4 regions of the Alkalimarinus coralli genome follow, and region 1 is predicted to be linked to each of the others. Evidence: riboswitches for the same ligand, from Rfam matches in the RefSeq annotation. Region 1 holds a riboswitch; each other region holds the start of a gene.

Region 1 (7,120 bases):
TTTATTTCACTCCAAGACACTCCTTTAACCTCACCAGATTCCAGCTGCTGAAAACGTTTTTCTGCTAGTTTACCCCAAGCTTCTTCTACACCCTGGTCTTGGGTAGAATCCAAAGATGAAATCAGACAATGAGCAAGCATAGCTCTTTCACTACTATTTAAATGTTTTGTACTTTCAAGTACTTGCTTAATACTCATGCGACTAATCCAAATAAAGTTTCAAACTAAGTATATAGTAGCATGGCCTAATTTTCTTTGCCAAACCAACTCCCGTAGATCGCGAAGTGCTGATAGAAGAAACCATGCCAGCTTGAACCCATTTGATCAGCGCATCTGCGTCTGCCGAGTGTTTAGAAATGTTCGCTCAACTAAGAGAAACAGGCCAATTAAAGACCTTGATTGACCGTCACTTTGGTTTGCCTGCGCTGGAAGACGCCTATGCCTACAGCCGAACGGGCAGGGCAAGGGGTAAGATTATTATTGATGTAAAGGGATAGGTGTTTACTCTTCAAATATTGCATCGTCCCTTAAAGCCTCAGTATTAATCAGGGCTTTAAGGGAGTCTTTCTAGTTAAAGTAAGCAACGATTTCTGTGTCGGATCAGGCCGGTGCGGAGTGAGAGGCAAATAGGGTTTTCACCTCATCACCCCACGAGCTAATCATCTGATTTATTTATATTCATAATTTAATTAAGCAATATTAGTAGTAAAATAATGACCCTCATTTTTCAAAAAAAGTGGTTACCATGACTGTTGATCTAAATAGCCGTTACGGCTTGAATTCTGCGCATAGTGAAGTGGTAGATGCGTGTAAAATTATTGAGCCGTGCGATACGTTAGACATGGGGTGTTCGAATGGGCGTAATGCGTTGTATCTCGGCCAACTCGGGTTTAATGTTGTTGCGGTAGATGCTAACCCTGGTGCCATTGATATGCTGCAAAGCATTGTCAGTGAAGAGAAGATGACCAATGTTAAGGCTCAGGTGTACGATATTAACAATGCCTGCCTTGGTGTGGACTATGGGTTTATTGCTTGTACCGTAACTCTCATGTTTCTCGATCCTGCTCGTGTTGATGCGGTTATTGCCGATATGCAAGAGCGTACTCTCGCTGGCGGATATAACCTGATTGTTTGTGCCATGAGTACGGAAGAGCACCCATGCCCGGTTCGCTTCCCTTTTACCCTGAAAGCAGGGCAGTTACGTGAGGCTTATGAAGGCTGGGAGCTGATAAAGTACAATGAAGATATAGGTACAATGCACAATGGTGCGCAACTGCAGTTTGCGACCATGTTAGCGCGGAAACCTGGCTAAAACAAAAACCATATCATCGTTATCGCGTTTGATTTTCCGTATCCATTGTCACTCCCGCGAAGGCGGGAGCCTATGCAGGTCGCTTGCTTGGCTCCAACCTCATGTTTATAGTGAACAAGAATGACTTCCTGTCTCACCTTCCATCTTAACTTTTGCACCATTGAATATTTCATGACAAAGTATGGATCTGAGTTGAATTAACTGGTGTATAGAAAGAGAATATAATGGCTTTAAGTGGAAATACCCCCATACCAAAAATAATTGCGCTGACATTATTGGTGTTTGGTATTGGTTTGTTGTTTTGGGCGTATGATATGTCTGGTTCTGCAGCCAACCAGTTTACATCAGCATTGACTGGCTCCCACTCGGATAAGGTGATGTATACCGGCATCGGCGGAGCGGTTAGCCTGGTTGTTGGAATGTATCTGTTTTTTAGAAAATAGATAGTTCCAATATTGTTAGGCACCCTATGAAGGGTGCTTCTCAAGCGCCTTTTTAAACCCTTTCTGATATAACATCCACGCCATTAACCCCGCAGCCAGGTTGCCAACCAGCGCGCCACTCATCAACCCGTCTAACGCATCGATTTGACTACCAATCCATAGCAGCGGTAAGTAGCAAAGGAACAATCTCAGGCAAGAAATCAGCAAGGCTCGCATCGGTAACCCCATGGCGTTGCATACCGATACCATGATCATACAGAGCCCCAACGCACCGTAACTAAAGGGGACTTTTAACAGGTAATGTTGCAGTACCTCGGCAACGGATAAATCGGTCGTCATCAGGCTGGTGATATTGTCCGAAAGCAGCAGCCAAATGATGGCGATGGCAAGCTGCCATAGCAGCACGAACTTAATTGCGATGTTAACCAGCTGGCGAATACTCTCCAAGTCTTTTGCCCCCCAAAATCGGCCTATCATTGGCGGCATTGACATGGTTAAGGCGAGCACAATGACGATTGAGAAAAACTCCAGCCGTGTTCCCAACCCCCATGCAGCAACAGCGGCCGTTCCGTAGGCCGCAACCAAGGCAGTGGCAAACATCGCCGAGAGTGATGGCATAAACTGGCTGAGCATGGCCGGGCCGGTGATATTCGCTAATTGTTTGATAGACGATGGAATAGTGCCCGGTTGAAACTTGAACGCTAACCACTGGTGCGAGATGACTTTTGGGTAGACGATTAACGCGCCAATGGCGAATGAGGTAATGGTTGCATAGGGTGCCCCCGCCAGCCCCCAGTCAAACACAAATATGTATAAAGGGTCTAACGCAATATTTAGCAGGCTGGTCACCACCATGGTAATGCCCGGTAGCATAGTATTGCCGTGCGCTCTGCATAGGCTGTAGCCAAAATAAAGCATTGCCCCTACCCAGGCGCTGATTAGCCAGGGTTTCCAGTACAGTGACAGGGTTGCAAGCAGCTCAGGTTCGCCGCCTAACACTTCAAGTATGGTGGCTCGCGAAAACCAGAGGATTAAACAGAGAATGGAAATAGCCACTGCGCCAATTATTACCACCAGCCCGCCAAGTTGTTTGGCATGCTCTGTCTGCTCGGCCCCCAGCGCTTTGGATATAACGGCGGTGGTTGCTATCCCAAGCCCGACTTGCACGCCGATAATGAGCTGGTACATCGGCACGGTAAACCCAACTGCTGCAAGTGGTGCGACCCCGAGTTGACCAATGAAGGCGCTGTCGGCCAGTTGAAAACTCATCAAAGACAGCACACCAAAAAGCATTGGCCAAGTCATGTGGAAGAGTGTTTTAGCCAGAGATGTATCGGTTGCCAGGTTAGTCATTTTTGCTTTGGTCGCATTATTTATAGAGACAAGAGAATCGCCAGTTTATCTTAATCAAGGCGGGAGGGGTAAGCGCGATTAGCAACTGTGTATAGAGGTTGAGTGATTAAGGTCTACCGTTGTGGCTTTTTCTACACCATGGCTGCGACATATTGTCTCAAATGTCGAAAACGAGTTGACGGCCATCTGGTGAGTCAATAACTTAGCCGCACCAAGTATAAGGGGAAGACCGGTTAAAGTCCGTCGCTGCCGCCGCAACTGTAAGCACTCGATGAGTTATCGCCGTTATGGGGATCAAAGAGTGCAAGCCAGAGTACCTGCTTGGTGTTCACTGCAATCTATTCGGATCGGAATAGCCACTAAGGAATTTATTATGCATATTGAACCCGGTGTCGTTGAAGGCACGAAAATCGCCCTGAGTTATGGAACCGCATTGTTGGCCGTAGGTGTATTGGCCAAAGTAAGTTATGAAAGTATTAGGCAGGGCGGTCTTAAGCAACTGCTGGTAAAAAGCCTGTTGGCAACACTGAGTGTTTTTGTTTTCTTTGAGGTGTTGCCTCATCACCCGGTCGGGGTTTCTGAGGTTCACCTTATTTTGGGTTCAACCTTGTTATTGATATTGGGCGTAGCGCCTGCGGCTATTGGCTTGGCGGCAGGGTTGCTGATACAGGGTATTTTCATGGCGCCTTTTGATTTGCCGCAGTATGGTATGAATGTCACTACATTGTTGGTGCCTTTGTATGGTATGAATATGGTTGCCCGGAAAATAATTCCGGCGAATGTGGCCTATAAGGATATTACGTATTCGCAAACTTTGAGACTTTCTCTGACTTATCAGGGAGGAATCATTGCATGGGTTGCTTTTTGGGCGCTATATGGCGGGGGCTTTAGTGCTGAAAACCTCAATGCCGTCGCAACATTCAGCTTGGCATACACCTCCGTTATTGTGCTTGAACCGCTGGTAGATTTGGCGGTACTGGCCATCGCCAAGGCTGTTGGCCCGCTACAAAGCAGTCGGTTTTTCGAGAAACGATTGTTTGAAAAAGCCGCATAATAGAGCCGGCTATCGACTCTGACTAAAATTCGCGCCATGCCCCGTCCTTTAGGGCGGGGAAGGATAACGGAAACCGCTTCGCGGTTTAATGGTGGCTGTTTTGTTGCTCGATGTATTGCCTAACCACACTGATAGGTGCACCACCGACACTTCCCGCAAAGTAGCTGGGACTCCAAAGAGCATTTTTCATGTAGGCTGATTTTATTAGCTCGGGGTGATGCAATTTCAATTTCCTACTGGATACCCCCTTCAAGCTATTAACCAATTTTGATAAGCAGACTTTGGGCGGGAAGTTCACTAACAAGTGAACATGGTCTCCTTCACCATTGAACTCTGCCAGCTCAACATCGAACTCTTTGCATACGACTAAAAACAGTTCATGCAGCGTTTCTAAATGAGCGGAATTAAAGACAACATGCCGATACTTGGTCACGAAGACCAAGTGTGCATGGAGCATAAAAACACAGTTTCTACCTGTTCGATAAGGCTTGTTTTCTTTCATAGACCAATTATACTCAACTCTATGAAAAAGACAAAGACACTCCGAGTTCGTGTAAGAGATAACCACGCATACTTGCTAGGCCAAATGGCTCGGCAAGTTAACTATGTGTGGAATTTTCTCAACGAACTAAGCCTCCGCTCGGTCAAAGAGCGTGGTGTCTTTATGTCAGCCTATGACTTGCAGAAGTACACCGATGGCGCTGGCAAGCTGTTAGGCTTGCACAGCCACACGGTTCAAGAGATTGGCAAAGAATACGTTACCCGTCGTAAGCAATTCAAAAAGGCCAAGCTGAACTGGCGCAAGTCTGGTGGTGTTCGCCGCTCACTCGGCTGGATACCGATCAAGACGGGCGCGTCTAAATGGAAAAACGGCCAAGTATTCCACAACGGCCACCACTTCAAGATTTGGGACAGCTACGACCTGTCGAAATACAAGTTCCGTTCGGCCAGTTTCAGCGAAGACGCTCGTGGACGCTGGTACTTCAATGTCGTAGTCGATGTTGAAGCGGAGCAATCAACAGGCACACAAGCTGTTGGTATCGACTTGGGCTGTAAAGAAGCGGCTACGTCTTCCCACGGCGACAAGCTGCTTGGTCGTAACTATCGCACCCTTGAAGCGAAGCTGGGTCTAGCTCAACGCGCTCGTAACAAAAAGCGGGTGAAGGCGATCCACGCCAAAATAGTAAACCGCCGTAAAGATGGTATTCATAAGTACACCTCGAAACTTGTACAAGAGAATGCAGCCGTCTTTGTCGGGAATGTATCAAGTAAGGGTCTCGCTAAGACAAAATTAGCCAAGTCAGTGCTAGATGCTGGCTGGGGCATGATGAAAACAATACTGGAATACAAGTGCGATCACGCAGGTATTGTTTTTGATGAAGTTAACGAGGCATATACAACCCAAGCCTGTTCGTGCTGCGCGGTCATACCCGACAGCAGTCCGAAAGGTAGGACAGGACTTGGAATAAGAGAATGGACTTGTAGTGCTTGTAACACTACGCATGATCGAGATATTAATGCAGCCAAGAACATTCTTGCGGTGGGGCTACACCGTCTTGCGGAAGGAAAGGTAGCGACTACTCCGTAGTCGCCCTAGTCTTAGGGCTGTAATGGCCCTAAGAATCCCCTTCGTTTACGGAGGGGAGAAGTCAATAAAGCCCCATCAGCAGGTGGGGCTTTTTTTGCCCTGGCAGCGCCTCAATAAATTAGTGACTACCTGTTCACAATTGCGCAATTTGTCCCTCTTTATGACGCGTTCTGTCCCTCATGTTATTTTTTTTGTCTTTAAAATACGGCCAGTAAATCTAGATGTCGTTTAGTAACAGAAGCGTCATGAAATAATAATAATTCGAATTTATATTCGACGGACTTTAACTTAGAAGGGCAGCTCCCATGCGCAGTAGAATATCGCTTTTTATCTTCAGCATTCTGATCTCGACGATCAGTTGGGCTGAATCGTACGTCTACCTCACTAACAGCACGATGGAAACATTGACGCTGAATACCGTGCAGACGGGTCACAATAACATTACCCATGGCAACGAATGGGAGCAGTTGGCCAATACTGTACCGCCTTTAGCCACGGTTAAGTTTCTTCGTTATAACCGTGATCAGGGAATCAAGTGGGGTAAGACTTACTACTTTACGACAACGGTTCAGGGAGCGACTAATTCAGTTGAGCTTCAGCAGAGCCTGGTAGGCACCATGACATTTAGTAAAATGTGGCTCTCGGCTGAAAATGATCCTTGGCACTATGATCGGGATATCCACAAGATTCCAATGAACTTTGACGGTAAAGACTCAACCTTAGCGTTTCGTTCTCAGTATGCCCGTGCCGCAGGTGATGATATTTACTACGTGATCAATAATGATTGGAAGACTGAAACCCGAGAAGCGGCCAGCAATAACTTTAAAGTGCTGACATACAATACCTGGGCGCTATTACCCGGCATTGAAAGTAAAAACACCCATGCCCGCCTTGATACCATCGCTGAAGAGATTGTTCAGGGCTATGATGCCATTGTTTTCCAGGAGCTGTTTGACCCTGCATTAACGGCACATTTTCGCAGTAAAATTAGTGCAGAGTACCCCTACCTGACAGACATTCCGTTTAAGTTTGGTAAGCTATTAACAGGTGGTTCGTTTATCGCCAGCCGTCACCCTATTATTGAACATGATGATGCCGTGTACAGTGCCTGCCGTGCAGATGGCTGCCTGGCATCCAAAGGCATGAACTACGCGAAGATTAACAAAGGCGGAAAAATATATAACCTGTTTGGCACCCACACTCACGCGTATACAACGCCGGATGATATCGCTGTTCGTTTTGCTCAATTGGCGGAACTAAAGGCCTTTATTAACAGTAAAAATATTCCTGCCAGTGAGCCTGTGTTGATGGCGGGTGACTTTAATGTGGATAAAATTCATTTTCCTCAAGAGCATTACGACTTCTTGGCGC
Region 2 (7,533 bases), 2.4 Mb from region 1:
GAAGCAGGTTTGCTAGTGGTAAGAAAACAGGGTAACCAAAACCACTATCAAGCGAATAAGGCATCACCTATTTTTGATGAGCTGGTAGGTATTGTGAAAAAAACCTTCGGAGTAGCAAATGTTTTGCAAACTACATTGGAACCATTATTACCAGCGTTAAGCAAGGCTTTTGTCTATGGTTCGGTTGCCAAAGGTGAAGATCATGCTGATAGTGATATAGATGTGATGCTTGTAGGGGAAGATTTAAGCTACAGCGAGATTATGCAATTACTCGAGGAGGCTGAAGCTCAATTACAACGCCCCATTAACCCGACAATTTATTCTCCAGATGAGTTTGATGAACGCTTGGCTGATAACCAGAGTTTTTTAACTAAGGTGATGGCTCAACCAAAAATAGATTTATTAGATTTATTAGATGAACCGTGAACAAAAAGCGCAGGATGCGATATGAAAGAATTGGAAAACCTTGTAAAAATAAATCAACTCAAACGTGAACCACCCGATGCAAAAGAGTTTGCCGGGATGTTGCGTGCCGGAGATACAAAACTAAAAGATGCGTTGATTGATGGACTAAGTGAAGACAGTCAGTTCTCTTTATCTTATGGCGCGGCTCATGCGTTTTCTCTGGCGGCATTGCGTTGGCATGGCTATCGATCAGATAGTCGGTACTTGGTGTTTCAGTGTTTACAGCACTCCTTAGGGCTGGATAAGGCTAAGTGGCGAGTTTTAGACAAATGTCACAATGTGCGCAATCTTGCCGAATATGAGGGGCATTTAGATGTGAATCCTCAGTTATTAAAAGAGCTAATTAGTATTACCAAAGAGATTCAAACGCTCGTAAAAGCTTTAGAGCCAATAGAGTAAAATAGGAAGAGGGGAAAGGATTAAAGAGTTGATATGACGATTGATTGGAATGCTATCAGTTCAATTTCTACCGCGGTTGCTTCAGTAGCCACAGCCATTGGCGTCTTATTCGGCGCATGGCAAATAAGGTTGTCAAAAAAACAAGCTCAGGCTGAATTTGAAGACTCCATGGATCAGCAGTACAGATCCCTTTCAATGGATTTGCCTGTCGATGTATTGATAGGTAAAGAGCCTGCTGAAGAAGACAAAGCAAAGGTAAGAGAGCTAGTTTTTAACTACCTTGACCTGTCGAACGAGCAGGTCTACTTGAGAGCAAAAGGCCGCATATCTAGGCACACATGGGAGTCATGGTGTTTAGGGATAAAGGCTCACTTAGAAAGACCAGCATTTAAACAGGTTTTCGATGAAGTAAAAGTAAATAGCGGGTTTACTTACCTAGAAAGACTCGTTGATTCAGGGTATAAATCAGACCCGGATGACTGGTTCAATTAAGCGTATTTTAGTATGGCTGCTTCATTAAACACCTTAGCTAAACCCTCTCCCCCGCTGCATGCCCCGAGCTCCATGCCCACTGAAAATTAAAGCCCCCTAACCACCCCGTCACATCAACCACTTCCCCAATAAAATACAAGCCATCAACCTTATTAGACATCATGGTTTTGGATGAGAGTTCATTGGTATCAACTCCACCAATAGTGACTTCTGCGGTTCTATACCCTTCTGTCCCTGAGGGGGTAATTTTCCATTCACTCAGTTGGGTGGCGATTTTCTCAAGCTCTGGCGCGGTATATTGTTTCATCGGTTTTGATGCAAACCAGTTTTCACAAAAAAGCGTTGCCATTTTCTTTGTGAATACATCAGACAATACGGTGCGTAGCTCAGCATTGGGGCGTGCCGATTGTTCTTCGGTAAGCCAGCTTTGCGCTTCACGGTCTGGCAGCAAGTTTATCTCTACTTCATCCCCTTCTCGCCAATATGAGGATATTTGAAGGATGGCCGGGCCGCTAATCCCCCGGTGGGTAAACAGTATATTTTCTCTAAAGGTCTGGCCATTACAGCTAACAGTGGTATCGACCGAGCTGCCAGATAAGGCTTCACAAAGGGGTTTGAGTTGATTGGTAATAACAAATGGAACCAACCCGGCACGGGTGTCATGTATGGTATGGCCAAATTGTCGGGCGATATCATAGCCAAAACCAGTGGCTCCCATGGTGGGTATCGATAATGCGCCGGTTGCAATCACGAGGGACTCACAGGTGACGTCTGATGTATTGGTTTTTAGTTCAAAACCTTGTTCCGTTTTTTCGATACCCTCTACCGACGTATTGAGCCGTATCGTTACATCGGCCTCGTCACTCTCTCGCAACAGCATCTCTAGAATATCGCTCGACTTGTTATCGCAAAATAACTGGCCTAACTTTTTTTCGTGATAGGGGATGCCATGTTTATCAACCAATGCGATAAAGTCCCATTGGGTGTATCGCACCAATGCAGATTTACAGAAGTGAGGATTATGTGAGAGGAAGTTCTCCGGTTCTGAGTACATGTTGATGAAGTTACAACGCCCTCCTCCCGACATGAGTATTTTCTTACCGGCTTTGTTTGCGTGGTCAACCACGAGAACCTTACGTCCTCTATTGCCTGCCGTTATGGCACACATTAGGCCAGCAGCACCCGCTCCAATTACAACAACATCATAATGCGACAACAGAGAACTCCTGATATAAGGCGTAAAGTTAAGGCTGTGACAGGCATGGCCGAATTAGATGGGCATTCTAACAGAACCGCTTAAAAAGAGGATCACCTGAACGTAGATTCACACTCAGGTGAACGCAGCACTAACCCCGGTTAAGCTATTAGATCGACGCTAACAACTCATTTACGGCGCCCGCAAACTGCTGAGGGGAGTCTTCTTGCAAAAAGTGCCCGCCTGATAACGTCTGGTGATTTTGGTCTTTACTGCCTGGGATGCGGTCGCGCATATATTTATCGCCGCCGCGGGTAATCGGGTCACCATTGCTAAAGGTTGTTAGAAACGGTTTTTCCCACTGCTCCAACACTTTCCATGCGGCCCGGTTTGCTTCTGTAGCAGGGTCATTCGGTGAGACGGGCACCAGTTTAGGGAAGGCGCGGGTTGCCGCTTTGTGCTTGCTCGAAGGAAACGGTGCATCATAGGCCTTGCGCTCTCCTCCTGAAAGCTTTTTAAAGGTGCCCATATCGATGATTCGACTTATCGGAAACCAGGGGCTATATAGCGCAAATGTCTTCCATGCATGAAACGCCATTGGCACCGGTTGATCACCGGTTGGCAACATTCCATTCCCTACAACAATCGCTTTGAAGCGGTCTGCATTTTCAGCCGCAAGCCGCAGACCAATGAGCGAGCCCCAATCCTGACATACGAGCGTGATATTGTTCAGGTCGAGCTTATCAATAAAAGTCTGCACCCAGTCCATGTGCTGTTGATATGAAAACAGGGAGATATCAACCGGTTTATCAGATTTGCCAAAACCAATCAGGTCTGGAGCTATTACACGATGACCTGCTGCAGCACAAATCGGGATCATATTTCGATACAGGTATGACCAACTGGGTTCACCATGCATCATAAGTATCGGGTCGGCGTTTCTATCGCCTTCATCGACAAAATGCATCTGTAAGCTTTGAGACTTACCGCCCCCTACTTCCATGCCTTCATCCACTTTTACGTAGTGAGGTTGAAATGGGTAACCGACCAGACGATCAAAACACTTTTCAGGTGTACGGAGATACTTGATCATTGTAGTTCCTTTTATATTATTCTTTTATCAGCGTTAACTTTATAACGATACGATGATGATTTCACCTCCCCTTTGAGCAGCCCAGAGCTAATTATTTTGGTTTTCGCGGCACTCAATATTGACAAGACTATAGGGTTTTGCAAAAGTTCCTTCCTCGCTTTTAGGTGCCAATACCTTTTTAGATTGATTAACACACTAATCAGGTATTGGAGAATCGGGAAACCGGTGAAACTCCGGTACGTGCCCAACGCTGTAATGGTGATTGTTCAACGCTCTGTTTTTGGTAGACATAAAGTCAACACAGAGTGAGCCACTGGAATACTGATAGATAACTTCCGGGAAGGCCGTTGAGCAAGACGACCCTAAGTCAGAAGACCGGCCTTTAAGCCAATAGAGACGTTTGGACAGGCGTACTCAAACTTTTCCGATAAGGGGAATACTGTGGAAAAGAAAGATACTGTTAAACCGAAAGAAGCTGTAGAAACAAAAGAAACCCAGCACCAAGACGAACTATTTTTCACCCAAGGCGAACGGGATGGTCTTTATAAAACCATCTTCAACCGGCGCGATGTTCGAGGCCAGTTCAAGCCAGATCCAATACCCGACGACGTACTGAGCCGGGTTCTTTACGCCGCTCACCATGCCCCATCTGTCGGTTTTATGCAGCCGTGGAACTTCGTGGTGGTACGTTCTGATGAGGTCAAACAGAACGTTCATAAGGCATTTGTAGAGGCCAACGAAAAAGCCGCAAACATGTTTGAGTCTGAGAAAAGTAAAACCTATCGCACGCTCAAGCTGGAAGGCATTCTTGAATCACCGGTCAATATCTGTATTACCTGTGACCGAAAGCGTACCGGCCCTGTTGTGATTGGCCGAACATCAATGAAAGAGATGGATCTTTATAGCAGTGTTTGTGCGGTGCAGAATTTCTGGTTAGCCGCCAGGGCTGAGGGTTTAGGTGTTGGCTGGGTGAGCATTATTGAGCAACAGGCGTTGCAAGCAGCTTTAGCCATGCCGGATGACATCGTCCCAATTGCGTATCTATGCGTGGGGTATGTCTCCCACTTTTTTGATAAGCCGGAACTGGAAACAGCCGGCTGGTTAAATAGAACGCCGCTCGACGACCTGCTCTACTTTGACCAATGGGGCGCGCAGAAAACCAAAGAAGAAGAGACCTTAGTCTCACAGGTGATTGACGATAAACACTTTCCTGGCAACTGGTAAACCGTCGTAAAAGCGCTATCCGCAGCATTTTTTATATTTCTTGCCGCTCCCGCAGGGGCACGGGTCATTCCTACCCACTTTGGTTTGACCCGCCGACTCGACATCACCATCCAGATAGAACCATTGATTCCCAACTTTTTCAAAGCGGGAGACTTCATGCAAGCCCTGAATCTCTTTCCCTTCACTGCTGCCACTTGCATCCCGCTCTTTAAAGTAGGCATTAAATTCTACAGTCCCTCTTTCGCCCTGTTGCTGACTACTGATAACCTGTAAGCGTAACCACTCTGTACTTTCTGCTGACTGACGCAAACTGGCTTTGTCCAGCTCCTGCTGTTTAGTGGGGTGCCAAGTCGCAATTAAGTAATCTACCTTGCCCAGCGCGTATGCGGTATAGCGAGAACGCATTAACTGCTCACAGCGATCAGGCTTGGCTGCACCACTAATAAAAGGCTCACAACATTCGGCATAAGTGAGCGAATTACCATTGACTTGATACCCACAAGGGCACTCAATTTCACGACTCATTCTCTTTAGCCCCATCAACTGTATTGGAAAAATAAACGTATATCGGTATCAGCGCTAGTACACCCAACACCCCGGCCAACATATAGAGCACCTCATAACCGGCGAGTTTAGCGACAAAACCACTCAGCGCACCGACAATACCCGACATCACCACCTGAATGCAGGCTTGCACGGTGTAATCGCTGCCTTCATGCCCTTTTCTACACTGTCCCATCATGAGTGCAAATAACGCAACCGTTGACATGCCGTCAGCGGCTTGCTCGACGAGTGCTATAACAAAGACCCCATCGTTGCTAACGTTGCCTGTAGCCAAAAGCCCATAAGCAGCAATACCAAGCGCTTGCATCAAACCGAACAGTATAAGCGACCACTTTGCCCCAATTCGATAGTAGATAAACCCTGCCGCGACAGCAGCGAGCAACCCGCTGATTGAGGCCCAAAAGGTGAGTTCAGCAACCGCGGTCAGGCTGTATCCATTATCAATAAGCAGCGGTTTAATCATTCCTGAGCCCAACGAGTCGGCAATTTTGTAGGTAAACAATACAGCCAACCAATAGACAATGCCTGGTTGAGAAAAAAAGCCTTTGTAGGCGTCAAACCAACGCTCATTGCTCATCGAGGGGAGGTTTTCAGCATGTGATTCCGGGTAGGCTGATCGCTCTTTAAATAAGAACGCGGGTAGCAGCAACACAAATAAGATCAGGCCCATGAGTTGAAATGACATTGCCCAACCGAGTTTATCAACGCTCACTAGCAAGAGGCTGCCACTCAAGATCATGCCAATTTTAAAGCCAGACACCTGAATGCTATTTCCCAGTCCGCGCCAACGCTCAGGCAACATTTTTACGGCTAAACCGTCCGTTGCTATATCCTGCGTTGCCGCGGTTGTGTTTATCATCAAAACAATCACAAAGAATACGATAATTAACGATCCAAACAGAGCGCTGGGTGAAGAGAATGATAGCAACATCATTAATACGACAAGCAATGACTGCATCAACAAAATCCAGCCGCGGTGTGGCCCCTGCTTGCCTAGCTCTGTACGATCAACAAAGGGTGCCCATAGGAATTTTAAAAACCATGGCAGCGCCAACAATTTTAACAGGCCAATATACTCTACCGAGACACCGTATTCACGAAGCAGTGCAGGCAATGCGTGGGCTAAAAAGCCTGACGGCAAACCCTGCGAGAAATAGAGTGAAGATAGAAGAACAACGGTAAAAACAGGCAGCGACCTGTTTCTTGAGTCTGAAAATAACATTAAGTCAGGAATGCTCGTTGGTTAGTCGCACATATTTAAAATTGTAAATTCTTCAAGATCAAACGTTTCTTGCGGCGGTTTCAAGTCACCACATAATCTTACCAGCATGGCGTGCTTAGCCTCGTCCAGTTGGTTTCTCGCTAGCCCCGTAAACGTTTCCAGTTTGTGCTGATAAGTAGAGATAATGCCATCCAGTTCATCCAGTAGTACGTCTAACTCAGCAAGTTCCGATCTCACTTCTGCTGGGTTATCTACCTGAGTGAGCCACAATAACAGGTCGTCTGAGAGTATTCCTGCCGTGGTAGCCAATATCCAGGCCCTTCTGGCAATCTGCTTTAACGCCATAACAGGCAGATTATCTTCCAGGACAGACACTTCAGCGGCTGCGGTAAGCAGATGAGGCCACACCAAAAGCAAACTATTCTGCCTGTCTATTAACGATTGAATGCTGAGATTACGATGAACGTAGCTATCTGAATTGCTCCTAGCCGTTTGTCCCGTGCCGCGTTGCTCTGATGCTTCGTAATCATGCGATTCCTGTCCACCATGCAGTTCCTGCCCAGCGCTTAGCAGTTTAAAAGCCGCGCAGTAGATCTTCCGGTCATAGACTGAGGCATTTAACCTCAGAATCGGCAACACAGGCATAAAATCATAAAGCGTGGCGGAATATCGGCCACTAAGCTCGATTACTTCATTCGCTACGACATGAACTTTCTCTACCAGTGAAAACAAGTGCTCTACTTTACCACTTGGAAAACCCGTTCCATCAAGGCGCTCGTGGTGGGAGCCTACAATAACCTTTAACTGTTCAGATAGCCTGGGAATACTATCTAAAAACCGTCTCACCTCATCGGCTGTAGTGACCTGCCCCAACGTATT
Region 3 (7,533 bases), 200 kb from region 1:
CGGGTTGATAGCTGGTGGCCAACATTGCCATATACATTAAATCCTGCGACCAACAGGTAGTGAATACGCTCGAATATTGGGTAATCGATAATCCACACGGTCTTGGGTTCGCCGCCCTCAAACCCTTTAACAACCGTCGCACTATCAAAATGCCTGAAGATGGTGAGTGCCGCGTTATCATTGGGTATAGGGTTGCCAGCGGCATCTTTCAGGTTGTCGTTGCGGCCATTCCAGATACTGCCCAAGCTGTTTTCGACACTGTTTTGATAACGTTTATCGAGGTAATCGTTTTTTGCCTGGCGGTAACGCTTCTGAGCTTGTGCAAACCTGAACCAGATATTGGTTGGGTTGAGCGTATCTTCCTTTGCAGCCGGGAGCCGAAGGTTTTTTGCTTGCTGCGCAAGAAATACAGAATCATGGCTAACAGGGTCTTTGTCGGGGTCTAGAAACATTGCCCAGAAATGGTCATCAATGACGTTGAGCGAGATCTGACCACGACAAACAGGTCCTTTGATAAACCCGCCAATAAAAAACTGGGCTTCATCGAGTAAAAAGGTGTACTTCGATTTTGCAGGAATTGCCGCAAATGACCTAAATGGGTTAGATGCAACTTTCGGCTCGTAGGATGGCAGAGATTCAACCTTATAGTCGGGTTCGAGAAACAGCTGCTTGAATCGCGCCATACGCTTATCACTAAGTTCATAAACCAGATGTGTTTTGTCTACGATGGTTGCTTTAATCGGACGCAGACGATAGTACACTCGGTCCGTGTCAGGATCATCGTAGGGTCTTACCGTGGGTACTTCATCAATCTCTTCACCGGGAGGTGTGTAAGATCTCACCAGTTTGAAAAACTCTCGGTCTGGGCTGTTTTTGAAATGAAGATGGCCCAGGAATAGATGTTCATAAAGATAACGTGAAACCAGCTGCTGCTTGAGTGACGAGCCATTGAAGAACTTTTCCCACTTGCGGGCAGCGTTTTGTGACTCATTTGAAAACGGTGCGGGTGGTTCGAACTTTGCTCCTTCGTAGAGCCATTGGTTGATGGTTGAGAGTTCCTGAACATTTAAACCCGGTAGCCCGAATGGCATTCCCCAGAGCGGGTTTTTCTCCTCATAGTAATCAAACTCTTCGATAGTCGGGCATTGTTGATTCCGGTTAAGGCTAAGGTCAAATGTTTCGGGGAGAGGTTGGGGGGAGCCGCCATGGTCAGACAGCGGGTTGATGAACTTTTGGTTCAATACCCGAAAAAGAAGCGACCCCATTAGATCAGCCTCTGCGTTCTCAATGCGTTCATTGAGGATGGGGTAGAAGCCTTTCTCTCGCCATTTTTCGGTGCTTTTCGCATCGATAAACAGACGGGTTGGCTCCATTGCCGTCAACCGGCCACCATCATAAACCAGCTCTTTGTTGGCGCCACGATCAATACCCTCGTAAGAGGTCAGCTTCTGCTGGCAAGGCGCGTCATTGCAGGCATGGCAAGCGACACATCGAGAGTCGAGAATCGGTTTGACGTCTTTAATAAAAGAGACATGCCCTTTGTCGACTCGCCCTTGAAACTCACTCCAGCCAATGGTGCGATCTTTTATTTCAGCAGGGCCATACAGTGCATCATAATCGGTGGTATAAATACTGGCGCAGCCGGCAACCACTAGAGCGGTCATAATGGTTAGGAGGCAATAGCGAATAAAGCGAGATGCAGGCATATTAAACTGATCGGGTAGTTAATGTATGTATGCTGAATTGTAAGGGAAAATGATAAGCAGGCAAAGAGGGGGGCTATGTTTGTATTTGAAGCGGGAATATCAGGGCACTGGGTTAACCCGGTGCCCGTTTATTATGACTAGGCTATGACGATATATCGGAATGGCTACGAACAAGGTCGATATTTGCCCTTATGAATTTTCACATTATTAATGAGCATGTTGTCTGAGCTCCTTTTGAATGTGTTTTCTCCTACTTTTTCGTAGCTGCTGCATGAATAGGGGCGACCATAAACCGAGGTGCAAAGCTGTCCGTCTTCAACCTTCCAGTTGCCAATATAGTGAGTATAGCTGCCCTGCTGTTCCATCTTCCGTTCTCTGCCGAAAATTTTACCGCCCTCTTCGTAATATTCGTAAAAGACGTTGCGGCCACACTCGCCAGCCGTTTTATAATTTGCCTCCAGCGTATTTCCTATGAGCAGTTTGGCAGCCGCGTTTCCCTGATATACTTCCGCCGCCTGAGTTGCCGATGCCAGAACTGATAGCAGTACAAGTGATAATATTTTGTTCATTATCCGTCTCCTTAATGTGATGATAAAAACACCTCTTAAGTGGTATTTTATGATGTTGAATAAACCGGATATTGATACAAGTCACGCCTCAATAAGTGCCTTATAGGTACTTACCACTACATAAATGATCAAACAACGTCATTGAAAGGCGTGCATTGAGGCTCCACATACGGGAAGTTGCTGCTGGCAAAGGCCAGTGGTTCTATAAGTACAGGGTAAAAGCAGGCACAGGGTAAAAACAGGTGTTGTTTTTATATTTTTTTAATACGCGGCTTAATATTCCGGTAAAATGCCAGCTTTCCATTCACCATCAATTTGTAAACGAACTTATCAATGAACTACGCAGCCATCCAAGATGCTTTTTTCAGGCTCAAAAGTAATAGACTATTTGAGCTGTTTGTTATTTTTATCATTATCGTGTCGGCGCTTGAAATTGGTGCCAAAACCTATCAGTTGCCCGATTCAGCTGTTTCGTTCACCCAATTTCTTGATCTGTTTATAACGCTGTTCTTTCTGGTTGAAATCACCATTCGTTTTATTGCCGAGCCTCATAAAAGGGAGTTTTTTAAAAGTGGCTGGAACGTGTTTGATACATTGGTGGTGGTGATTAGTTTAATCCCCATTAATGACTCTGAGATGGCTTTGCTTGCCAGGTTAGTCCGGGTGTTTCGGGTACTCAGGATGGTCTCGGTCATTCCAGAGCTGCGAATTCTTATTAACTCGTTAATCAAAGCACTGCCACAACTTGGGTATGTCATGCTGCTGATGTTCATTATTTTTTACATCTATGCAGCGATTGGCAGTTTTTTGTTCAACACAATCAACCCCGTACTGTGGGGAAATATCGCTATATCGATGTTGACGCTATTCAGAGTGATGACGTTTGAAGATTGGACTGATATTCAATACGAAACGATGGAAGTCTATCCGATGAGCTGGGTATTTTACCTATCGTTTATCTTCTTCACCGCGTTTGCTTTCTTAAACATGGTGATTGGCATTGTTGTTAATGTAATGGAAGAAGAACATGCGAAAGCTCGGGAAATTGAACACGAGGGAGAGCCAACGCTTGTAGACCTTCATTGCGAGATAAGAGAGTTAAAGAAAATGATAGTGGATATGCAAAAGAAACAATGATTTAACGCAAACTCGCTAGATTGCGTATTGAGTCAAAGCCCATAATAAATGCGCAGTATTAATGTGCACCTTATTATGGGTTTTTTATTAGCGCGCAGCCTGCAAAGCGGGAGAGCTCTTTAGAGCTAAAATCAAATGTTGATAATTTAGTTAGCGCGATATATAGTGCTTTTTCTTTGGTTTTTTGCGTCTATGTTGTGTTTTTTGTTTGAACAACATCGTAGAACTAAGAGGGAATCCGGTGAGAATCCGGAACTGACGCGCAGCGGTATTGGGGAACGAACGCGACACGAGTGGCAGACACTCAGGCACTGTTTATGGGTACTGGTAGACCCTAATTTTGGTACTAGAAGCACCTTAAACAGCAAGCCGTCGCTGTAGGCGATAAAGCAATATGCTTTTGATGGCCCCTAAGTCCGAAGACCTGCCCAAGATCTCGTCACGATGAACTTAACCATTGTGTTCCGAGAAACAATCATACCTTCGCGAATAAGGTAATGAAAATGTATTCCTACGTTTTTGTTTTTTGTGTGCCTGACGGTTATGTCATGCCGCCCTTTTCGCGAAGTTATTGTCTTTTTACGCGAATTAAAAACAAAGGCGCTTTATCATGTCTTCAGAATTATCTGCTCAAGAGAGTACTGACTCTCCATTAGCAAATCCCGATGCGGTTAGTTTATTTCAGGTCATTAAACGCAATGGCCAAGCTGTTCCTTACCATGATGCGAAAATCGCTACCGCTATAACCAAAGCCATTCTGGCGGTTGAAGGCAGTTCTGCCTCCGGCTCAACACGGGTCAAAGAAACCGTCGATGCACTGACGCACTCCATTAGCGCAAGCTTCTTCAAAAATAAGCCCGAAGGCAGTGCTATCCCTATTGAAGAAATTCAAGACCAGGTCGAATTAGGCCTGATGAGACAAGGGCTGCACAAAGTGGCGCGAGCGTATGTCTTGTACCGTGAAGCGCATAGTAAAACTCGAGAAGGTGATGCTGAAATATCTGCTCACACTAAGACCACTACACACTCCAACATTAAAGTATTGAATGCAGATGGGTCAGAATCGCCGCTTAATATAGGCCGAATCAAAACCATCATTTATGAAGCCTGTTCAGGCTTAGATGATGTGAATGCCGATGACTTATTCGAGAACGCACAAAAAAACCTCTATAACGGCATAAAACAAAAAGATATTGCCACCGCACTGATTATGGCAGCGCGTACACGTATAGAAGAAGAGCCTAATTACGGTTATGTCAGCGCAAGACTACTGTTGGATTCGATGCAACAAGAGGCTTGCCGCTTTTTGGCTGTAGAGCCGCCAAGCTCTTTTAAAGATATGAAAACCCTTTACGTCGACTTACTCCGTTTGACGCTTAATAAAGGGGTTGAACTAGAAATTATGTCGGCGGATTTACTTAATTTTGATATCAAGCGTTTGGCTGAAGCGATGATGCCAGAGCGAGATTTTCAATTTACCTACCTTGGCCTGCAAACCCTGTATGACCGTTATTTTGTTCATTGGCGCGAAACTCGATTTGAACTGCCCCAAATTTTCTTTATGCGGGTATCGATGGGCCTGGCGCTTTTAGAAGATGACCCGACCGAGCGAGCTATTGAGTTTTATCACCTGTTGTCGTCTTTTGATTATATGTGCTCGACCCCGACCTTATTTAATGCGGGTACTAATCGACCTCAGCTTTCATCTTGCTATTTGACCACCATCCCCGATGATCTAGCGGGTATTTATGATGGCATGAAAGATAACGCACTGCTGTCGAAGTGGGCGGGTGGCTTAGGCAACGACTGGACGCCAGTACGAGCATTGGGCTCTCTCATCAAAGGCACTAATGGCCAGTCTCAAGGTATTATCCCCTTCCTGAAAGTGGTTAATGATACAGCGGTTGCGGTCAATCAAGGGGGCAAACGCAAAGGCGCTGTATGCGCTTATTTGGAAAGCTGGCATCTCGATATCGAAGAATTCTTAGAGTTGCGTAAAAATACCGGTGATGAGCGACGCCGAACTCACGATATGAACAGCGCCAACTGGATTCCTGATTTGTTTATGAAGCGGGTATTTGAAGATAAAGATTGGACCTTATTTTCACCTAACGACACACCCGATTTGCACGATCTATACGGCCAAGCGTTTGAAACCCGTTATCAAGAGTATGAAGCGATGGCAGCAAAGGGTGAGATGCGCTTGTTTAAAACGATTTCGGCCAAGAGTCTGTGGCGCAAGATGCTTTCAATGTTATTTGAAACAGGTCACCCTTGGATTACCTTTAAAGACCCTTGCAATATACGTTCACCTCAGCAGCATAGTGGCGTTGTTCACTCGTCCAATCTGTGTACAGAAATCACCCTTAATACCAGTGAAGATGAAATTGCCGTCTGTAACTTGGGCTCGGTCAATTTGGTGAACCATATTCAAAATGGCGAGCTAGATGAGGCGCATCTACAGAAAACCATCAAGACTGCCATTCGTTTGCTCGATAACGTGATCGATATTAACTACTACGCAGTGCCACAAGCGGAAAATGCCAATTTACGTCATCGCCCGATAGGCATGGGGATTATGGGGTTTCAGGATGCGCTCTATGCCTTAAAACTCCCTTACAGCAGTGTTGAAGCGGTTCATTTTGCCGATCAATCAATGGAACTTATTTCATATTACGCCATAGAAGCCTCTGCAATATTGGCCAAAGAGCGGGGCGCTTATGAGAGTTATGAGGGGTCATTGTGGAGTCAGAGTATTTTGCCTATTGATTCACTCAAGCTGCTAAGTTCAGAGCGCGGTGATCATTACTCTGTGTTTGATGAATCGACGCAACTCAATTGGCAGCCGGTTAGAGATTTAATTAAAGAACACGGTATGCGCAACTCGAACGTCATGGCTATTGCCCCAACGGCAACGATCTCCAATATTGTTGGGGTCTCGCAATCGATCGAACCGAGTTATCAAAACTTGTTCGTCAAATCGAACTTATCCGGTGAATTTACCGTGGTGAACCCCTGGTTGGTCGATGAGCTCAAAGCTTTGGGCTTATGGGATGCAGTGATGATTAATGACCTGAAGTACTACGATGGCTCACTTCAGCATATTGAACGTATTCCTGAGGTGATCAAAGCGCGCTTTTCGACCGCCTTTGAAATTGACTCACGCTGGTTAATTGAAGCGGCCTCACGGCGTCAAAAATGGATCGACCAAGGTCAAAGCTTAAATTTATATATGCCAGAAGCCTCGGGAAAACTACTCGACAACCTCTACAAAACAGCCTGGACACGCGGCCTGAAAACAACCTACTACCTCCGTTCGTTAGGTGCTACCCATATGGAGAAAACCACCAGTGACGCAAGCCAAAGAACTGTCGCTGAAAGCAGTTCTATCAATGAAGCTAGTGCAAGTGACCCTGCACCTGAAAGCACTGACTTTGAATTAAACCAGGCGGCTGATGCGCCCCAGTTTTGTTCAATACTTGACCCTGAATGTGAAGCTTGCCAATAGCCATTAATTAACTGGAGAACCATCATGAATACACCTAACTGGGACAACCCTTTAGCCGCTGCCATTCCATCAAAAGCATCGGTTATTTTTGAAGAACAGGGTCAGACAATAATCGATAATATAAGTGAGCTGGCAGAAGCATTGCCCCCCGTGAATCCAGGCGATAAACGTGTGGTCAACGGGCTGACGGATGTAAACCAATTAGCGCCGTTCAAATACCCTTGGGCATGGGAGTTTTTCTTGAACGCCAATAAAAACCATTGGACACCTTTAGATATCAACATGTCGCAAGATGTTCACGACTACAACCATAAGCTTACGGTTGAAGAGAAGCATGTGTATGAAAATGTTCTCTCATATCTCACCACCTCTGACATTATGGCGATGCGTAATATCGGTCTTGCAGTGATGGAGAAAATGACCGCACCGGAGCTACAAATTTACCAAGCCCGACAAGTCTATGAAGAGGCCATGCATACCTGGACGTATCAGCACTGCATTGAAACTATCGGTTTAGACCAAGGCGAAATCTATAACCGCTACCGTGTTGTACCTGCTATTTATCGTAAAATAAAGCTCGCCAACACTCGTTTAGATTCAGTTATGCGCAGTG
Region 4 (7,533 bases), 310 kb from region 1:
TGCCATGCCGCTTGGGCTTTGGCAGCTCGCTGTAAGGTAATATCTGCTCTCAGTCCCTCGACGCCTGATGCCTCGCAGCGTTCAGCGATGTCGAGCTGTTCTGCCTCTCCGATAACAACCTCCGGTAACAACGCCTGAGCGCATACCAATTCATTGTGAATCGTTTGCTGTTGTTCGGCGTGGCGCTCTAGAAAGGAGACTGGGTTGTCATCAAATTCTAAGCGCTTCTTTACTGCTTCAACTCGCTGTTTTGGGTTAAGTCTTTCATTTATATCAACAAATAACCCAAACCTATCTTGTAATTGAGGACGTAATTCACCTTCGTCGGGGTTCATTGTGCCGATCAATACAAATTTACTTTCATGCTCTTTGGTAATGCCATCCCGCTCAACATGGTTGATGCCGCTGGCAGCAACATCTAACAACAAATCGACTAAATGATCGGGTAGTAGGTTGACCTCATCAACGTAGAGAATGCCGTTATGGGCTCTGGAGAGAAGGCCAGGTGAAAAGGCAACTTCGCCATTCGCCAGTACGCGTTCAATATCGAGTGAGCCGACGAGTTTTTCTTCCGTTGCGCCTAAAGGCAGTGTCACAAATGGCTTGGTTGATTTGGTAAGTGAGTGCTCACTTAAAAGTTCGCCAAGTCCTCTTGCCAGTGTGGTCTTGCCCATTCCTCTCGGGCCACTAATCAGCACGCCACCGAGCTTTGAGTCTATCGCAGATAAAAGCAGCGCCTGCTTGAGAGCGCTCTGGCCTACGACGGCGCAAAATGGATAGTGATATGACTTCATTTGCCAAGACCTCACAGGAAGGCGCTGCAATTAAGCGGCGCCAGTCGACTCTTCGTCAGGTAGTTTGAACAAGGTATTAATGGCGATGGCCGATAGAAGGCCCAGGCAAACCCAGAATACGCCGTTTACCACCGTTGTTGCCATTACAAACTGACCAACAAGGGCCTCAAGTGCTGCGACTGCATTTGCATCCGGGTGAGCAAAGCCGTGCATCGCTGGCTGCGGAGCTCCCAGAATATGGGGGATGGCAATAACCAGCAATCCACCCCAGCGTAAAGCACCTTTGCCAAACGCGAGTAGGCCCAGACCCAGGGAGGTAAAGGTTACCGCCAACAGCCACCAGCTTTGTCTGCCTTCAAGTGCTGCGGCCTCCATGCCTGGTATCTCTGGTGGAAGCCCCAGCGATGGAGAGACAAAAAAGGATAGATACCCTGCAAGCCCCCAAAGTAAGCCTGCGACCGGGCTGGTTTTGCCCGAAAGCGCCATGCCACTAATAACCACCAATGAAAAACCAATGGCCATCAGTGTGCTCGATAAAAAGGTGAAAAATGTTCTCTCTGCGCCGTCTTCAGGGCCCCATGCCTCCGGGTCGTGAGAGTGTTCCTGAATATGCTGTTTCGATGCGGTGTCTGAGTTGTTTTCGAGCGCCTCAAAATGGCCGCTGATGTTTTCAGACGTATGGTGTGCCGGGTTGCTGTGATCATGTGCCGTTGCTTCGCCTGCTGCCATGTCTGTGCTAGACGGGAGTTCGTCTGCTATTTCATAGACTTCTGCCCCTAAAATAATAGGCGTGACTTGAAAGTGTTGCAGGGTGCCAAGAATAATGCCCGCGAGCAGGCCTGCCGCTACCGCAGCAAATACAATATTTCTAAAAAACATAAGAGTTCTCGAATGCTAAAAGGTATTTAAGATAAACGTTAGGTGTTTAGCGTCTTTTCCAGAGTCCTTCTTAGTGGCAAGGGAAAGCAGCACTATGACGCGTATCGTGAGCTGCATTGTGAGCAGCATCCATTGGCAGTAAACCAACAGCGAATACGATTGTTAATCCGAGAATAGCGGCAGCTAAAATTTGTGAGCGTTTAGAGGCTGCTACAGAAGTGGTTGTTGCATGAGTGTTTGAAACTTGAGTTGTCATGATGAAATTGTCCTTCGTGCTCACCCGCACTGAAATGAGGAAAATAAAAGCACACTGCGCTGTTTAGGGCTGTGTGGTTTGTGCGCTTACAGCGTGATGTCCAGGGGCTGGTATCGGACTCATGGCGTATATCGCCACCTACCGTTGCGGGGGCAGTGTAGGCTTTACGATAGCCGGTTGCTATGCGGACCTACTTCCCATTTAACTTGCTCATGAGTAACAACATGAAGCAAGACCTCTATGACTGTCAAATGCTAACAGAGAGTGCCGATTTGTCAATTGAATGAACTGTATTTAGCCATTTTGAAGTATATAAAAACAACTATGACCGCTCATCATACCTATTTTCACTTTGATGCAGGCAATCATATGTGGCTTAGGTGTGAATTGGTCGATAGCTGGTACAAGTTTGCAAAATAGTGTTAAAGCCGCTCTACTCTTTCTTGCCTGGTTTGCATCTTCTGATACGCTTAGTGTATTCGGAGTGAAAAATGCTAAGAGTCAGAAAATTGATGGAGAAATACGGTAATCCATTGGAGTGGACTGCCGGAACGAGAGCTGCCTTGCTGTTAGGTTTAACGCTGGCAGTGCATACGCAGTATTTTTTATGGGCTTATTATCAGCTATCTCCTTTGGCTCCAGAGGCCAACCAGAATTATGTTAACATTGCGTTTTTGAATCAGCACAAGATTTACCTGAACAGCATATTGCTGCTGTCTATCCTGCTATTTGTATTGGTGTTATTGCTGCGCAGGCGTTTCCCCAACAGCGAGTTCCATGAATATATCGCAACCCAGTATTTTTCTTTTACGTTGCTCTATTGTGCTTATGCCGTTGGCACTATGTCTGTGGCTACCGGCGTTGTGCTGGCAGGCGCGCCGGTAGTGGGTTTTATTCTTTTTAATCGCAGAGCGGTGATACTGGCGTTTACGATATCGGTTATTGGGCAGTGGGTTGTTTCCTATAGCTCTACGTTTGGCGATATGCCTTACGCGCCGGTGGTTAAAAACCTACAGGAGGCAGACGGGGCGCTCAGTCACTTTTGGCTATATACAATGTATTATTTTGCGGCACCTCATCTTATTGTTATTACCGTTTTTGCCTATCATGTGTTGAGCCGGTGGCGGCAGCGAGAAGATGAAATCAGGCAATTAAGTTTAACTGATCCGCTCACCCACCTGAGCAACCGAAGAAGTGTACTGTCTAGCCTTAGTCTTGAGCATGAACGAAGTCGAAGGCATGGGGCGTCGTTCTCAATATTGTTGGTGGATTTAGATCACTTTAAACGTATAAATGACTCATGGGGACATCCCGCCGGTGATCAGGTTCTGGTTGAGACAGCGAAGACACTGAAAAACAGTGTTCGACAGAATGATCATGTTGGGCGTTATGGTGGTGAAGAGTTTTTGGTTATTCTACCGGGCACAGATACAGAGGGTGCTTATCAGCTTGCAGAGCGTTGCAGGGAGCAGTTGGAGCGCATGAAAATTCTCACGGCTGACGGGTCAATGTTAAGAATAACTGCCAGTATGGGGCTGTTTTGTAATGAGCTCCTGAGTTCTGCCTCGACAGAAAAAATGCTGCACTATGCTGATGAGGCTCTCTATAAAGCTAAAGAGGGTGGCCGAAACCGAGTGGTTAAGTTCCTGCAAGAAGAACTTGATACCTGAGCCTGACTTGCCTTTTTCTGAAGGTGAGGGTGATAAAAAGCTAGACCTCTGTGTTTAGGGGTTATTATCATGGTGTATGCGAGCTACTTTCCAACGTCTTGACCATATACTCATCCAATATGCCAATATATGGCGTATATCTCCTTTCTCTACCCCAAAACCATCTTGGTTAAATAGTCATCCAGCCCTTACTCAGTGGCTGCTGGCATTATCAGATGATGATGTTGATCGATTGCAAGGTAATGATGATCTGTTGTGTCAGCAGGTCGGGGATTACCTACCCGTCGCTCAAGAAATTCATTCGCTTATCCAGGTTCCTTCTTGCCAACAAAAACAACTAACCGGAAGAACTTATGCATGGCAACGCGATGTTCCGGGCCGCAAGGCAGAGCAAATTGAAGCGTTTGCCGCTGCGACAGGGAAGATTACAAGCCCGCTTATAGAGTGGTGTTCTGGTAAGTTGCATTTGGGGCGATACTTGGCAGAACAGTTTAAAGTGCCGGTGCTGGGTTTAGAAATTAACGCCAATTTGGTGCAGCAAGCAAATCAGCTGGCCTGCCGAATGCACAGTGATGCCCGGGTGGAGCAGTGTGATGTATTAGATCCTAATGTTGTACAAAAGCTGAATGCACACCAGCACGTCATCGCTTTACATGCTTGTGGCGGCTTGCATGCAAGTTTGTTGCAAGGTGGTGTGGAAAAACAGGTGAAACGTATAACGCTTGCGCCGTGCTGCTATCACCGCTTTAACCAAACTTCAGTATATAACCCCTTGTCTAAAGCGGCTAAAAGTAGTGAGTTGATACTTGATAGTGATGACTTGAGAACGGCTGTTCGACAGAGTAATACTGCGCCAGAAAGGGAGCGAATTAAAAGAAAGAGGCTGCAAATGTGGCGGCTAGGCTTTGATTTGCTCCAGCGGGATATAAGAGGGATTGATGGGTATTTGCCCGTTCCGTCGTTATCTGTAAAGCTGCTGGACGGCGACTTCCGGCAGTTCTGTGAGCATGTTTCACATCTTAAAGAACTCTGTCTTCCAGGTGGGTTGCGCTTTAATGACTATGAAGTCGCTGGTGAAAAGCGATTCTTTGAATACTCTCGCTATGAGCTGGTGCGAATGACGTTTAGACGGGCGCTGGAATTATGGCTGGTATTGGATCGTGTTATGTATCTAGAGGAGCATGGTTATCGTTGTGAGCTGACTCAGTTCTGCCCGACAGACTTAACGCCGCGGAATTTTCTTATTGATGCTGTGTATACAGCCTGACGGTTTGTACAACAAGGTATTGGCGCTAATTTGCTGTTGTTTAACCTCCCTCCCGGTTGACTGATCGGGAGAGAGGTTAAGGTATTTTAATGTCCGTATACATCCATTGTTGCAGTGAATTTCAGGTCGGTGATGTATAAAGATCCAATGCTGTTGGCGCCTATCTTGATGTCTTCAACATCCATATCAGCGGAGAAGTCAATAACATCAACCATTAGCCCTTTGTTGCTTGCGCCCATGGCTACAGTAGCTTGGGCAAAGTTGCCATTCGGGGTTCCTGATGGGCGACTGTTATCCATCGTAAAATTGCCAATAGATACATTCATGAACGGTATATCCATTGAACCGCTGTCAACAGCAAAGAACGCGTTTGCCCAGAGGTTAGATGTATCTTCGCTGATTACAATATCAATAGGGCCTAGGCGGCCAGATAGAGCTAAATTAGATAGCAATACGGTGTTGGTGCTTGCATCGCCTGCATATTTTTGGCTTGGCGCGTAGTTGGATGTTTCGAGAGAAACTTCGGCAATGCCTAAGCCGAAATCTACGTTTTGTACATCTCCGTCAGTGGCGCCTATATGTATTACCAAGTCGCCATCACCGATACCTGTGATACCGTTTGTTGTTTCAAGTGCAGCTATATCTGTAGCATCTCCAGCGACATCAACAGTGATTGTCAGATTGTCAAGAGCTCCACCACTTGCACCACCAAGATAAATGTCCCGCGCTGCTATAAAACCGCCGTCTTTGTATGCGATTTCACCCATACTGACTTCTGCTGTTAAGTCAATCGATATGCCTGACTGACCTGTTACCTGGCTCATCATGGCGTCGTTCATTGCTTTGTATTCGGCTTGAGCGCTTGTAGCTACTGCTGTTATTGCAGAGGCTAAGGCTATTTTTTTCAGACCTTTCATGTTGTATTCCCTAATATATTTTTATGTGTTTTATTTAGTGCTGCGTTCTCTTTTTGTTCTTGTTTTAGGGACTAAAATGGTCGTTTCTATCTAAAGTAACTCCCGTGCGCGATTATGCATATTTTGGTACTGCTGTTCTGTGACTGGTATCATGTTTGGGTTTTGTCTGTTGCGCTATGTAATGATTGGTTATTTATTTTAAGCGTAATAATAGTGTCTATAATTGACTGCTATATTCTCTATATAGTTTCTTGTCTTTCCTCTCTTGGCGTAACCCTTTCTAAGGCATTGTATAAGTAGCTCTAAATACATCACATGTAATATATTGTAATTATTACATGTGATGTATTGACGAGATTACATGTAACAACTATAGTGGATGTATGAATAGAAAATCATCTGCACATTATCAACGAGAATTTAGGCGACGCTTGCGCGAGCAAGGGTTGGTTAAAAAAGAAGTATGGATAAGGCCTGAAAATGCCAAGCGCTTGGCTGCGGTAGAAAAGCAACTGCGCAATCCAGAAGTATCAACATGGATAAATGTAGGAGAGGTTATGGCGAATAACACAAATGAATCTACAGGTTTATGGACAACAGAATCCCTTTATCAGGCGCTAGAAAAAGAGGCATTGTTTGCAACTGGTAGCGCTTCGGTTGAGTTAATAGAAGGCGTAGAACCCTCAATTTACATCGAGATGAAAGAGTACGGAGATTTGCCTGTTTTCCTGACGGTTTCAGGGGAGCAGATTATAGTGGAGGCGGTATTGTGGCCTCAATCTGTGGTGACTGATGTGGAAGGTTTTAACGATGCCATACTGCGCACCCATAAGTACTTCCCGCTTTCAACCATTAGTCTTGATAGCATGCAGCGAAGCGAAAGTGATTATCACGTTGAGGATTACTATCATATGTTTGGCGCGCTGAGTTCCAGTTCGTTGATCTCGAATGTGGTGTTTGAAATTGATGTGTTGGCTAACAACGTCATTCAGGCGACCGAGGCGTATAGCGAATTTTTGAATTTTGATGCTGATCAGTCTGTTGCATAGATTTGTGTCTGTAATCAAATTCAGAGCCGATTAAAACGAGGTATATACAATGAATATTTGGGCAAAAATGATGACTGCTCTGCGAGGCGGAGTGAATGAGGCTGGTGAGGCGGTTGTCGATAGTCAGGCGTTGCGTATTCTTGACCAGGAAGTGCGCGATGCATCCGAAGAGTTAAAGCAATCAAAAGATAGCCTGGTTGCTATTATCGCGAGGCAAAAAGTCGCAGAAGAAAAAGTCTCAAAGCTAAAGAGTGATGTTAAAGAGTATGAAGGTTATGCCCTTCAGGCGTTGGAAAAAGGTGATGATACGCTCGCCCATGAAGTCGCAGAAAAAATCGCCGATTTTGAGAATCAGCTGGCGTCTGAAAAGGCTGCGGCGGCTGGCTTTGCAGAAAATGCAGACAAACTTAAAGCGGCTATTAAGGTGGCAGAAGGTAATATTAAACGTTTGAAGCAGCAAGTTGACACGGTTAAAGCCACCGATAGTGTGCAACGCGCACAGAAAACAGTGGCAGACCGTCACTCAGGTTCAAACTCTAAAATGCGCACTGCGATGGATTCACTGGAGCGGATTAAAGAAAAGCAAGCCCTTAACGCCGCTAAGATGAATGCAGCCAGTGAGCTAAGTGCTGAAACATCAGAAAGTTCGCTGCAGGAAAAGCTGCAGCAGGCGGGTATTCGGTCCGGCGAAAAACAGGCCG

What was found. A riboswitch is a leader RNA that binds a small molecule or an ion and turns the genes downstream of it on or off. The one in region 1 is predicted to bind cobalamin.
Region 2: it holds a riboswitch for cobalamin, as region 1 does, so the genes downstream of both, bluB (5,6-dimethylbenzimidazole synthase) here and MY523_RS16320 (energy-coupling factor ABC transporter permease) in region 1, are expected to answer to the same signal.
Region 3: it holds a riboswitch for cobalamin, as region 1 does, so the genes downstream of both, MY523_RS17245 (ribonucleoside-diphosphate reductase subunit alpha) here and MY523_RS16320 (energy-coupling factor ABC transporter permease) in region 1, are expected to answer to the same signal.
Region 4: it holds a riboswitch for cobalamin, as region 1 does, so the genes downstream of both, MY523_RS17765 (CbtB domain-containing protein) here and MY523_RS16320 (energy-coupling factor ABC transporter permease) in region 1, are expected to answer to the same signal.

What each region holds. Positions count from the first base shown of each region.
Region 1 is NZ_CP096016.1:3,645,750-3,652,869, reverse strand. It holds gene MY523_RS16345 (addiction module protein) at 1-197, opposite strand, end outside; gene MY523_RS16340 (zinc-binding dehydrogenase) at 320-496, shown strand; gene tehB (tellurite resistance methyltransferase TehB) at 745-1,311, shown strand; gene MY523_RS16330 (DUF3185 family protein) at 1,536-1,754, shown strand; gene MY523_RS16325 (MATE family efflux transporter) at 1,779-3,107, opposite strand; cobalamin riboswitch at 3,304-3,446, shown strand; gene MY523_RS16320 (energy-coupling factor ABC transporter permease) at 3,481-4,161, shown strand; gene tnpA (IS200/IS605 family transposase) at 4,247-4,663, opposite strand; gene MY523_RS16310 (RNA-guided endonuclease InsQ/TnpB family protein) at 4,685-5,749, shown strand; gene MY523_RS16305 (sphingomyelin phosphodiesterase) at 6,055-7,120, shown strand, end outside.
Region 2 is NZ_CP096016.1:1,287,040-1,294,572, reverse strand. It holds gene MY523_RS05735 (nucleotidyltransferase domain-containing protein) at 1-426, shown strand, start outside; gene MY523_RS05730 (hypothetical protein) at 448-864, shown strand; gene MY523_RS05725 (hypothetical protein) at 898-1,356, shown strand; gene MY523_RS05720 (BaiN/RdsA family NAD(P)/FAD-dependent oxidoreductase) at 1,394-2,572, opposite strand; gene MY523_RS05715 (haloalkane dehalogenase) at 2,721-3,644, opposite strand; cobalamin riboswitch at 3,790-4,042, shown strand; gene bluB (5,6-dimethylbenzimidazole synthase) at 4,086-4,868, shown strand; gene MY523_RS05705 (YchJ family protein) at 4,884-5,393, opposite strand; gene MY523_RS05700 (MFS transporter) at 5,383-6,654, opposite strand; gene MY523_RS05695 (HD-GYP domain-containing protein) at 6,676-7,533, opposite strand, start outside.
Region 3 is NZ_CP096016.1:3,842,915-3,850,447, reverse strand. It holds gene MY523_RS17260 (fatty acid cis/trans isomerase) at 1-1,706, opposite strand, end outside; gene MY523_RS17255 (hypothetical protein) at 1,871-2,275, opposite strand; gene MY523_RS17250 (ion transporter) at 2,609-3,412, shown strand; cobalamin riboswitch at 3,600-3,858, shown strand; gene MY523_RS17245 (ribonucleoside-diphosphate reductase subunit alpha) at 4,023-6,920, shown strand; gene MY523_RS17240 (ribonucleotide-diphosphate reductase subunit beta) at 6,945-7,533, shown strand, end outside.
Region 4 is NZ_CP096016.1:3,954,297-3,961,829, reverse strand. It holds gene MY523_RS17775 (AAA family ATPase) at 1-794, opposite strand, end outside; gene MY523_RS17770 (CbtA family protein) at 825-1,673, opposite strand; gene MY523_RS17765 (CbtB domain-containing protein) at 1,744-1,929, opposite strand; cobalamin riboswitch at 2,018-2,184, opposite strand; gene MY523_RS17760 (GGDEF domain-containing protein) at 2,421-3,599, shown strand; gene MY523_RS17755 (methyltransferase) at 3,676-4,866, shown strand; gene MY523_RS17750 (DUF6160 family protein) at 4,953-5,783, opposite strand; gene bacA (biofilm formation regulator BacA) at 6,167-6,832, shown strand; gene MY523_RS17740 (PspA/IM30 family protein) at 6,882-7,533, shown strand, end outside.